2 linked regions of the Variovorax terrae genome follow. The protein of the gene in region 1 interacts with the protein of each later gene in a pairwise test. Links are inferred from orthologs where the notes say so. Each region holds a gene or a part of one and is shown on either strand. Other genes may lie near its edges.

Region 1 (4,944 bases):
GGGCAGGGCTGTCCCGTCGCCATTTTCTGCAGGTCAGTGCCTCCGGCGCTGTGACGTCCACCATCCTGGGTGGTTCGATCATGGGCGGCGGAGCCGCACAGGCCGCGCCCTACAAGGGCTCGCACACCTGGATCTCGCCGCGAGGCACCATCGAGGTCATGGACGACTACCCGTACTGGGTGGCCAGGAAGATGGGGTACTTCGGTGACCTGGGCGTCGAGACCCGGATGGAAGCCGGCCCTTCCGACGGCACCGCCGTGGTGAAATTCCTGGCGGTGAACCAGGCCGACGTCGGCTTTCCCTCTCCCGGCGTCCTGTCGTTTGCCATCAACAACCGGATGGATCTGGTTTCGGTGTATGGCAGCGGCAATCTGGATCTGTTCAATATCGCCTTTCGCAAGGGCCAGGGGGTCAAGGATCTGAAGCAGCTCGCCGGCAAGACCGTGCTGCTCGGCTCCGCCGCCTGGCAGTCCATCGCGGACCCCATGTTCGCGGCGGTCGGCGTCGACCCGAAGAGCATCAAGTATGTCGAGGCGGGGTGGCCCACGTGGACCAAGGCATTGCAGAGTGGCCAAGGTGACGCGGCACTGACCTGGGAAGGCCTGCGCGCCGACCTCGAAGCCAAGGGACTGCGCTTCGACTACTGGCTGGGCATGCGCGGATCCCCGCTGCCGTCCAACTCGCTCGTCGTGCGCCGGGCCGACATCCTGGACCCCGACCGCAAGGCATTCCTGCAGAAGTACCTGCGCGGCTGGGCCATGGGCTCCGAATTCGCCGACCGCAATCCGCGCGCGGCGGCGCAGATCGTGTTCGAAGCGTTGCCGCAGACCCGGCAGAACTACGGCCCCCGTTATGGCACCGAAAGCCTGTTGCAGATCCACCGCACCTTCAAGGGCGACATGGCCAAGCGCAAGGGCTGGGGTGAACATGACCTACCGGCTTGGGACAGGTTTTTCCGCATCCTGAAGACCATCGGCCAGTCGTCGATCGACATCGATACGCGCAAGTATGTGTTGAACGACTTCATCGCCGATGCGAATGCCTTCAGCAAGGCCAAGGTGCATGCCGACGCCGACACGTTCCCGCTCTCGGCAGAGATGAAGGCCGTGGACATGGCAGAGATGGAGAAGGCCTTCTACGCCAGCGTCATCAACTAACCCGGGGCAAGGTGGCGGGAACGGCGGCGGTGCCCCGTTTTCGCCGCCAGGCAGCCTCTACCTTGAATCATTTGTCAGCGTCGCCCGCAGGAAATAGGCCCATCATGAATAGCTCGCTCATCGTCGACAGCCTGGAAGCTGTGCACGCTTCGATCCTGGAGAACGAAGCAGATATCGAATCCCTCGACCGCGCCATTGGAGATGGTGATCACTACCTGAATATCCGCCGAGGCTGCACCACGCTCATGGCGATGCGCGCGGAGCTGGGGCGCATGCTGCCGTCGGTGGCGCTGCAGGCGATGGGCATGAAGCTTTTGTCGACCATTGGCGGAGCCTCGGGTCCGCTGATCTCCAGTTTCTTCACGGCCATGGGCGCATCCCTCAGCGGCAAGCCGGAGCCGGCGCGCCAGGACATTGCGGAGGCCTTTGCGGCAGGCGTGGACGCCATCAAGCGACGCGGCAAGGCCGACGTCGGCGAAAAGACGATGCTGGATGTCCTGATACCTGTTTCGCGGCTGCTGACCAAGCTTGTCTCCGAGGATATGCCGCTGGACGAGATATGCCGGCAGCTCAACGCCGAGGCGACCCGGAACATGGTCGCGACCCGTGACATGATCGCGACCAAAGGCCGGGCATACTCGTTGGGCGAGCGAGCGCTGGGCCACATCGATCCTGGGTGCAAGACGTGTGAAGTCATCATCGCCGCCGTCACTGCCACCACGCTTTCACAGTGAGCAAGGAGACCGCCATGAAAAAATTCCTGAACGAAACCGACAGCATGCTGCAAGAGGCGTTGGCGGGAATGGCTTGCGCACACGCCGGCATCCTCCAGGTGCACATGGATCCCACCTATGTATGCCGGGCGGCCCCGTCGCGGCGGCCCAAAGTCGCCCTGCTGTCCGGCGGTGGATCGGGCCATGAACCGTTGCACGTGGGCTTCGTGGGCCAGGGCATGCTCGATGCGGCATGCCCGGGACAGATCTTCACATCGCCCACGCCTGACCAGATGATTGCCGCCGCCACCGCCGTCGAAACCGGCAAGGGCGTGTTGCTGATCGTCAAGAACTACGCGGGCGACCTGATGAATTTCGAGATGGCCAGCGAGATGTTGGAGGTCGAGAACGAGACGGTGCTCGTCAACGACGATGTGGCCGTCGACAATTCGACCCACACCACCGGCAGACGGGGCGTGGCAGGCACCCTGATGGTGGAGAAGATGGTGGGCGCTGCCGCGGAGGCGGGCGCCGATCTGCAGCAGTGCAAAGAGCTGGGCGACCGGGTGAACAAGGCGACCGCATCCATGGGGATTGCGTTCACCAGTTGCACGGTCCCCGCGGCGGGCCGGGAAACTTTCGACATCGGCGCGGATGAGATGGAAGTTGGCGTGGGCATTCATGGCGAGCCAGGCCGGCGCCGGGAGCGCCTGCAGCGGGCCGATGTCATCGTGGACGAACTCCTCACGGCGATCATTCGCGATCTCAACCCGTGCGCGGGATCGGAAGTGCTGCTGCACGTGAACGGATTCGGCGCAACGCCTCTGATGGAGCTCTACCTCCTGCAGCATCGCGCGGAGGCCCAGCTTCGGTCGCTGGGTTTCAAGCCCGCGCGGTTCCTGGTCGGCAATTACACGACTTCACTCGAAATGGCGGGTGCGTCCCTGACGGTGACGGTGCTCGATTCGGAGCTGAAGCAGTTGTGGGATGCGCCTGTGCACACAGCCGCTCTCCGCTGGTAGGCGGTGGCCGGGCCGCCGCAGATGGCACGCAGTTTTCCAGTCAAGGAGCCAGGTATGGCCTCTGCACGCCGGGTGAATACTCCGAAGGCCGAAAAAAATACGATAACCAGACGCAGCTTGCTGGCTGCAGCAGGACTGGCCGCCGTCGCTCCAGCGCGGCCTCAATCGGCTGTGGCGCCCGTCAAGACCATTCGTCTTGGCCAATCGCTGCCCATGACGGGGCCGCACGCCCTCCTTGCCACTTCCTATCGCCAGTCTGCGGCAGCCGCTTTCAAGGAAGCCAATGAGCGGCCCCAGATGCGCGAATTGCGGTATGAGCTTGTTTCGCTGGACGACGGCGGCGATCCTGAACAGACGAGGGCCAATGTCAGGCATCTTGTCGCCGGGCAAGGCGCCCACGTCTTGTTCGGCTTTGGCGGGGAGGGTGCCAACCGGGCGGGTGCGATGGCTGCCGAGGCTTTCGGCATGCCCTACATCGCACCTGTTTCGGGTGCGGTTGAGTTGCGGTCATCGCGTCGGCCGGGCGCTTTTGTCTTTCGTGCAAGCCACTCAGACGAGATTCGCTACATCGCGCGACATGCCGAGACAATTGGCTTGTCTCGTCTGGCCCTGGTGTATGAATCGACCTTCCTGGGTTTGGAGATGCGCAGCGCCATGCTCGATCTTCTGGAGGGAGCCCGGCGTGAAAATGCCGTGCTGACCTCGATCGACACCGCAGGCAGCGAGTACACCGTGCCGGGCGCAGTGGCCACGCTGATGCAAAGCAACCCGCATGCTGTCGTTCTGGGAAGCAACGACGTCGCGTCAGCATCCTTCGTGCGTGCTCTTCGCGCCGCAGGCTGGAAGGGCTACTTGTACGCTTTGTCCAGCGTTGGGAGCCAGGGATTGGCAGAGCGGCTGGGAAGTCTCGTCACGGGTATCTCGGTGACGCAAGTCGTGCCATTGCCGAATACCGATGCGCTCAAGGTCTGCCTCGACCACCGAGCCTTCTGTGCGCGCAACGGGATTGCGCCGACCTTCCACACCATGGAGGCTTGGATCGGTGCGACTATGTTCGTGGAAGCTACAAGGAGCCTTCGGAGCACTCAATCCACCGAGATCGCCAAGGCGTTGCGTGCTGCGCGCGAGCATGATTTTGGCGGGTATGTCGGGCGATGGTTCGAGTCCCGACCCAATCCGCTGGCCCAGGTCAGCTTGACCGTGTACGACAGGGATGGGCGGCTAAGAACCTGAGCTGAGGATGCAGCCGCTAGGCAGTTTTCCGCGAGGTGGCAGAAGATTTCCTACCTGCTTGGGAACGCGAAGTCACAAATCTCAGGATTTTTCCGACGGTTTGCTGTGGCCACGCGCTGCGCCGGTAATCCGCAGGCTTCTCTGTTCACCAAGCTCAACAAATCCGAGCTACTCCAATGTCGGTTTCGCCAATCATCTGGCTTCATGAGTCGCCAGCGAAATTGATCGTTGGTGTGAGCCTGATCCATTGGCGCAGCCAGGCTGCCGGGAACTCAAATCAGCAGAGCCTGGTTTTCACCTCAAGAGGGCGCCAGGCACGCCTCAGCCAGCCGAACCCAGTACGTGGCCCCCAGAGGCAGGATCTCGTCGTTGAAGTCGTAGCTGGCGTTGTGCAGCGTGCAGGGGCCGGCGCCGTGCCCGACGGCGCGGTGGTCGCCGAGCCCGTTGCCGATGAAGCCGTAGCAGCCCGGTACGGCCTCGAGCATGAACGCGAAGTCTTCGGCGGTCATCGCGGGTTCCTGGTCCAGCACGTTCGCCTCGCCGACGATGCCGCCCATCACGCGGCGCGCCAGTTCGGCCGGCGCCTGATGATTGACAGTCGGTGGGTAGGTGCGGATGAATTCGAACTCACACTCGATGCCGAAGGCCTGGCAGGTATGCTGCGCCACTTCCCGCATGCGCTGTTCGACCAGGTCCAGCACGCGGGTTGAAAACGTGCGCACGGTCCCGGTCAGTTCGCAGGTGTCGGGCACCACGTTGGTGGCTTCGCCGGCGTGCACATTCGTCACGGACAGCACGGCCGCATCGAGGGGCTTCTTG
Region 2 (5,095 bases), 420 kb from region 1 along the record:
CGATCAGGGCGCGGCATTGGGCCTCGACCGAGACGTCGGTCTTCACCACCAGCACCTGCGCGCCCAGCTCGCGGCATTGCGCGGCCACGGCCTGCAGCGCCTCCTCGTTGCGGGCCGCCAGCACCAGGGCCGCGCCGGCCCCGTGCGTGCGCGCCAGTTGCCGCGCCATCTCGGCGCCGATGCCATCCGACGCACCGGTGATCACTATGGTTTTCATAGCAGGAAATGACCTATCTGCCTGGACCTCAGGCCAAAAACGTCTGAACCAGGCCCTAAAAGCAGGCCCAGACCTGGTTGGCGAGTGTGACCAGGAAGTCGGGCCGCGTGTACAGGGCAAACACTGCCAGCAGCACCGCCAGCGCGGTGCCGTAGGCCAGCAGCTTGCGGCCTGTTGTCATCTCAGCGCTCCATGAGCGCTACGCGCCGCCCGCAGCGGCTCCAAAGGCCGCGGAGCAGGCCATGCCAGTGCACCCGCGGAACCGGCTTGGCCGGGCCGCTGGGTGAGCCCCCTTGAGGGGGCTGAGAGGCCGCGGCTCCAGACCTGCCTGCGCAGGTCTGGACGGACTCGAAGAGCCACTGCCTCTGGCAGCGGCATCACGCCGCAGGCGCTTCGGGGGTGTTTCATTTCAAGCCCCCTGGGGCGCGGTGCGCCGGATCGCGTTTTCCTTGACCGGCAGGTTGACCAGGGCCGCGAAGATGCCCAGCGCGATCGCGATGTACCAGACCACGTCGTAGCTGCCGGTGCGGTCATACAGGTAGCCGCCCAGCCAGACGCCCATGAAGCTGCCGATCTGGTGGCTGAAGAACACGAAGCCGCTCAGCATCGACAGGTGCGCCACGCCGAAGATCTGCGCCACCACCGCATTGGTGGGCGGCACGGTGGACAGCCACAGCAGGCCCATCACGGCCGAGAACAGGTAGACGCTCGCCGGCGACAGCGGCGCCAGCAGGAACAGGCTGATGGCCACGGCGCGTGCGAAATAGATGAAGGCCAGGATGTTCTTCTTGGCCAGCCGCTGGCCCAGCGTGCCCGCGATGTAGGTGCCGAACACGTTGAACAGGCCGATCAGCGCCAGCGCGTAGCTGGCCACCTGGGGCGACAGGCCCTTGTCCTTGAGGTAGCTGGGCATGTGCACGCCGATGAACACCACCTGGAAGCCGCAGACGAAGTAGCCCGCCATCAGCAGCTGGAAGCTCGGGTACTTGAAGGCTTCGCGCAGCGCCTGGCCGATGGTCTGCTCGCGCCGCGGCGCGGCGCCGCCGGCGAAGCCCGGCTCGCGCAGGCCCCAGGCCAGCGGCACCATGAGCAGGGCGGCGAAGCCCAGCAGCGTCAGCGCTTGCTGCCAGCCGAAGCTGCTGATCAGGAAGCCCTCGGTCGGCACCATCAGGAACTGGCCGAATGAGCCGGCCGCCGCCGCGATGCCCATGGCCCAGGAGCGCTTGTCGGCCGCCACGTTGCGGCCGATCACGCCATAGATCACCGCGTAGGTGGTGCCGGCCTGCGCCGCGCCAATCAGCACGCCCGCCGTGCCCGCGAACAGCAGCGGCGTGGGCGAATGCGCCATGCCCATCAGGCCCAGCGCATAGAGCAGCGCGCCGCCGATGATGACGCGGAAGGCGCCGAAGCGGTCGGCCAGCATGCCCGCGAAGATGCCGGCGCAGCCCCAGGTCAGGTTCTGCAGGGCGATGGCGAAGGCGAAGGTCTCGCGGCTCCAGCCGTTGGCCTGGGTCACCGGCTGGAGCCAGAGCCCGAAGCCGTGGCGGATGCCCATGGACAGGGTCACGATGGCCGCGCCGCAGACCAGCAGCTGGGCCATCGACAGTTGTTTGGGTTGTGAACTCATGCGCAGAATGTAGCGATTTCGGGCCGAGGCTGCAGGCGGCCTCCGGGGTGTGCCGGCCAGGTGGCTGTATTTGTATCCAGTGGTTTGGGCGGCAAGCCACTACAATCCGCCCCATGGCTACGAATCAGGCAGGCAAACTGCCCTCCGACTATTCCGAAGGTTCGATCCGCGTGCTCAAGGGGCTGGAGCCCGTCAAGCAGCGCCCGGGCATGTACACCCGCACCGACAACCCGCTGCATGTGATCCAGGAAGTGCTGGACAACGCGGCCGACGAGGCGCTTGCGGGCCACGGCAAGAAGATCAAGGTCACGCTGCATGCCGACAGCTCGGTCAGCGTCGAGGACGACGGCCGCGGCATTCCCTTCGGCCTGCATCCCGAAGAAAAGGCGCCGGTGGTCGAGCTGGTCTACACCCGGCTGCACGCCGGCGGCAAGTTTGACAAGGGCTCGGGCGGCGCCTACAGCTTCTCGGGCGGCTTGCATGGCGTGGGCGTGTCGGTGACCAACGCGCTGTCCAAGCGGCTCGAGGTGGTGACGCACCGCGAGGGCTCGGCCGCCAGGCTGGCCTTCAGCGGCGGCGACGTGATCGAGCCGCTCGAGGTGCGCAAGCTCGAGGCCGGCGAGCGCAAGCAGGGCACCACCGTGCGCGCCTGGCCCGATGCCAAGTATTTCGAAACCGCCGCGCTGCCCATGGGCGAACTCACGCACCTGCTGCGCAGCAAGGCCGTGCTGATGCCTGGCGTGAGCGTCACGCTGGTCAACGAGAAGACCAGGGAAACGCAGCAGTGGCTCTACAAGGGCGGCCTGAGCGACTACCTGGTGCAGACGCTCAATGGCGACCCCGTCATCCCGCTGTTCGAAGGCAGCGGCCATGCCGACAAGAACGCCGACAACTTCGCCGAAGGCGAGGGCGCCGACTGGTGCGTGGCCTTCACCGAAGACGGCCAGCCGGTGCGCGAGAGCTACGTCAACCTCATTCCCACCAGCGCCGGCGGCACGCACGAAAGCGGCCTGCGCGACGGCCTGTTCAACGCGGTGAAGAGCTTCATCGAGCTGCATTCGCTGCTGCCCAAGGGCGTGAAGCTGCTGCCCGAGGACGTGTTCGCGCGCGCCTCGTACGTGCTGAGCGCCAAGGTGCTCGACCCGCAGTTCCAGGGCCAGATCAAGGAGCGCCTGAACTCGCGCGACGCCGTGCGCCTGGTGTCGAGCTTCGTGCGCCCGGCGCTCGAGCTGTGGCTCAACCAGCACGTCGACTACGGCAAGAAGCTGGCCGAACTGGCCATCAAGGCCGCGCAGACGCGCCAGCGCGCCGGCCAGAAGGTCGAGAAGCGCAAGGGCTCGGGCGTGGCCGTGCTGCCCGGCAAGCTGACCGACTGCGAGAGCAAGGACACCAGCCACAACGAAGTCTTCCTGGTCGAGGGCGACTCCGCCGGCGGCAGCGCCAAGATGGGCCGCGACAAGGAGAGCCAGGCCATCCTGCCGCTGCGCGGCAAGGTGCTCAACACCTGGGAGGTCGAGCGCGACCGGCTGTTCGCCAACAACGAGATCCACGACATCTCGGTGGCCATCGGCGTCGATCCGCATGGCCCGAACGATACGCCCGACCTGTCCGGCCTGCGCTACGGCAAGGTCTGCATCCTGAGCGATGCCGATGTCGACGGCTCGCACATCCAGGTGCTGCTGCTGACGCTGTTCTTCCGGCATTTCCCCAAGCTGATCGAGGCCGGCCACGTGTTCGTGGCGCGCCCGCCGCTGTTCCGCATCGATGCGCCGGCACGCGGCAAGAAGCCCGCCTCCAAGGTCTATGTGCTGGACGAAGGCGAGCTGGCGGCCACCCTGGACAAGCTGCGCAAGGAAGGCGTGCGCGAAGGCAGCTGGAGCATCAGCCGCTTCAAGGGCCTGGGCGAGATGAGCGCGGGGCAGCTGTGGGAAACCACGCTCAACCCCGACACCCGCCGCCTGCTGCCGGTGCAGCTCGGCAGCCTGGACTTCGGCCAGACCGAGAACCTGATCACCAAACTCATGGGCAAGGGCGAAGCCGCCGCCCGCCGCGAGCTCATGGAGCTGCACGGCGACGCGGTGGACGTCGACATCTGAGCGCACGCGAGAACCGCCCCGCATGAACATCGTCTACAACGCAAGGCACGCCGCCCATGCGCCGCAGCAGGAATTTTTCCGCGGCCGGCTGGTGCCTGCCGTGGACCGGCCCGAACGCGCCGCGCAACTGTGGCAGGCGCTGCAGCACAGCGGCCTGGGCACGGAGCGGCCCCTGCGCGACCACGGCCTGGCGCCGCTCGAGCGCGTGCACAGCCCGGCCTACCTGCGCTTCCTGCAGGGCGCCTACGCGCAGTGGCAAGCGCTGGGCGGCACGGGCGAGGCGTTTCCGGCGGTCTGGCCGGTGCGCACGCTGCGCCACGACATCGAGCCGCGCAATTTCTCGGGCCAGCTCGGCCTGTACTCCATGGACAACGGCACGCCGCTGACCGCCGGCGCCTGGGAGGCCGCCTACTGGGGCGCCCAGGCCGCGCTCAGCGGGCTGGACGCACTGGCCGGGCAAGGGGCGGGCGCCAGCGCCTACGTGCTCACGCGTCCGCCGGGCCACCATGCGGGGCGCGATTTCTTCGGCGGCTACTGCTTCGTCAACCACGCGGCCGTGGCGGCGCAGGCCGCGCTCGACGGCGGCGCGGCGCGCGTGGCCGTGCTCGACCTCGACTACCACCACGGCAACGGCACCCAGGCCCTGTTCTACGACCGCAGCGACGTGCTGTTCGTGAGCCTCCATGGCGACCCGCTGACCGAGTACCCGTTCTACCTCGGCCATGCCGACGAGCGCGGCGAAGGCGCGGGCCTGGGCTGCAACCTCAACCTGCCGCTGGCGGCCGGCACGAGCAACGCCGACTGGCTGGTGGCCCTGCGCGAGGCGCTGGCCTGCGTGAGCGCCTACGCGCCCGAGCTGCTGGTGGTCTCGCTCGGGCTCGACACCAGCGCCGACGACCCGATCTGCAGCTTCTCGCTGGGCACGGACGAATTCACCGCCATCGGCCGCAGCCTGGCCGCGCTGGGCCTGCCCTGCCTGCTGGTGCAGGAGGGCGGCTACGCGGTCGAGGCCGTCGGAGCGCACCTGCTGGCGGTGCTCGGCGGGCTGGCCCGCCCTCGGCAGGGGGCCGTGGCATGAGCAGCCGTGTGCGCCTGCGCCCCACCATGCAGAGCGACCTGGAGTTCGTGCTCTCGCTCGAGCAGGACCAGGCCAAC

The links. The genes of interacting proteins can lie anywhere in the genome.
Region 2: the proteins of dhaK (region 1) and MMF98_RS05605 interact in binary tests that used the Escherichia coli proteins (3 or more experiments, as listed by UniProt). The link is inferred for Variovorax terrae from one-to-one orthologs.

The regions. Positions count from the first base shown.
Region 1 is NZ_JALGBI010000001.1:756,613-761,556, forward strand. Bases 1,113-3,898 are described here. They hold dhaK (dihydroxyacetone kinase subunit DhaK), read left to right. Parts: upstream 1,113-1,905; coding sequence 1,906-2,892; downstream 2,893-3,898. Other genes in these bases: MMF98_RS03490 (ABC transporter substrate-binding protein), read left to right, coding at 1,113-1,157; dhaL (dihydroxyacetone kinase subunit DhaL), read left to right, coding at 1,262-1,891; MMF98_RS03505 (ABC transporter substrate-binding protein), read left to right, coding at 2,947-3,898. Also shown: more of MMF98_RS03490, read left to right, coding at 1-1,112; more of MMF98_RS03505, read left to right, coding at 3,899-4,125; MMF98_RS03510 (M20 aminoacylase family protein), read right to left, coding at 4,425-4,944. UniProt on the Escherichia coli protein: Dihydroxyacetone binding subunit of the dihydroxyacetone kinase, which is responsible for the phosphoenolpyruvate (PEP)-dependent phosphorylation of dihydroxyacetone via a phosphoryl group transfer from DhaL-ATP.
Region 2 is NZ_JALGBI010000001.1:1,180,779-1,185,873, forward strand. Bases 1,512-4,448 are described here. They hold MMF98_RS05605 (DNA topoisomerase IV subunit B), read left to right. Parts: upstream 1,512-1,957; coding sequence 1,958-3,940; downstream 3,941-4,448. Other genes in these bases: MMF98_RS05600 (MFS transporter), read right to left, coding at 1,512-1,844; MMF98_RS05610 (histone deacetylase family protein), read left to right, coding at 3,963-4,448. Also shown: MMF98_RS05595 (SDR family oxidoreductase), read right to left, coding at 1-217; MMF98_RS23610 (hypothetical protein), read right to left, coding at 273-398; more of MMF98_RS05600, read right to left, coding at 627-1,511; more of MMF98_RS05610, read left to right, coding at 4,449-5,018; MMF98_RS05615 (GNAT family N-acetyltransferase), read left to right, coding at 5,015-5,095. UniProt on the Escherichia coli protein: Topoisomerase IV is essential for chromosome segregation; it is the principal protein responsible for decatenating newly replicated chromosomes. It relaxes supercoiled DNA.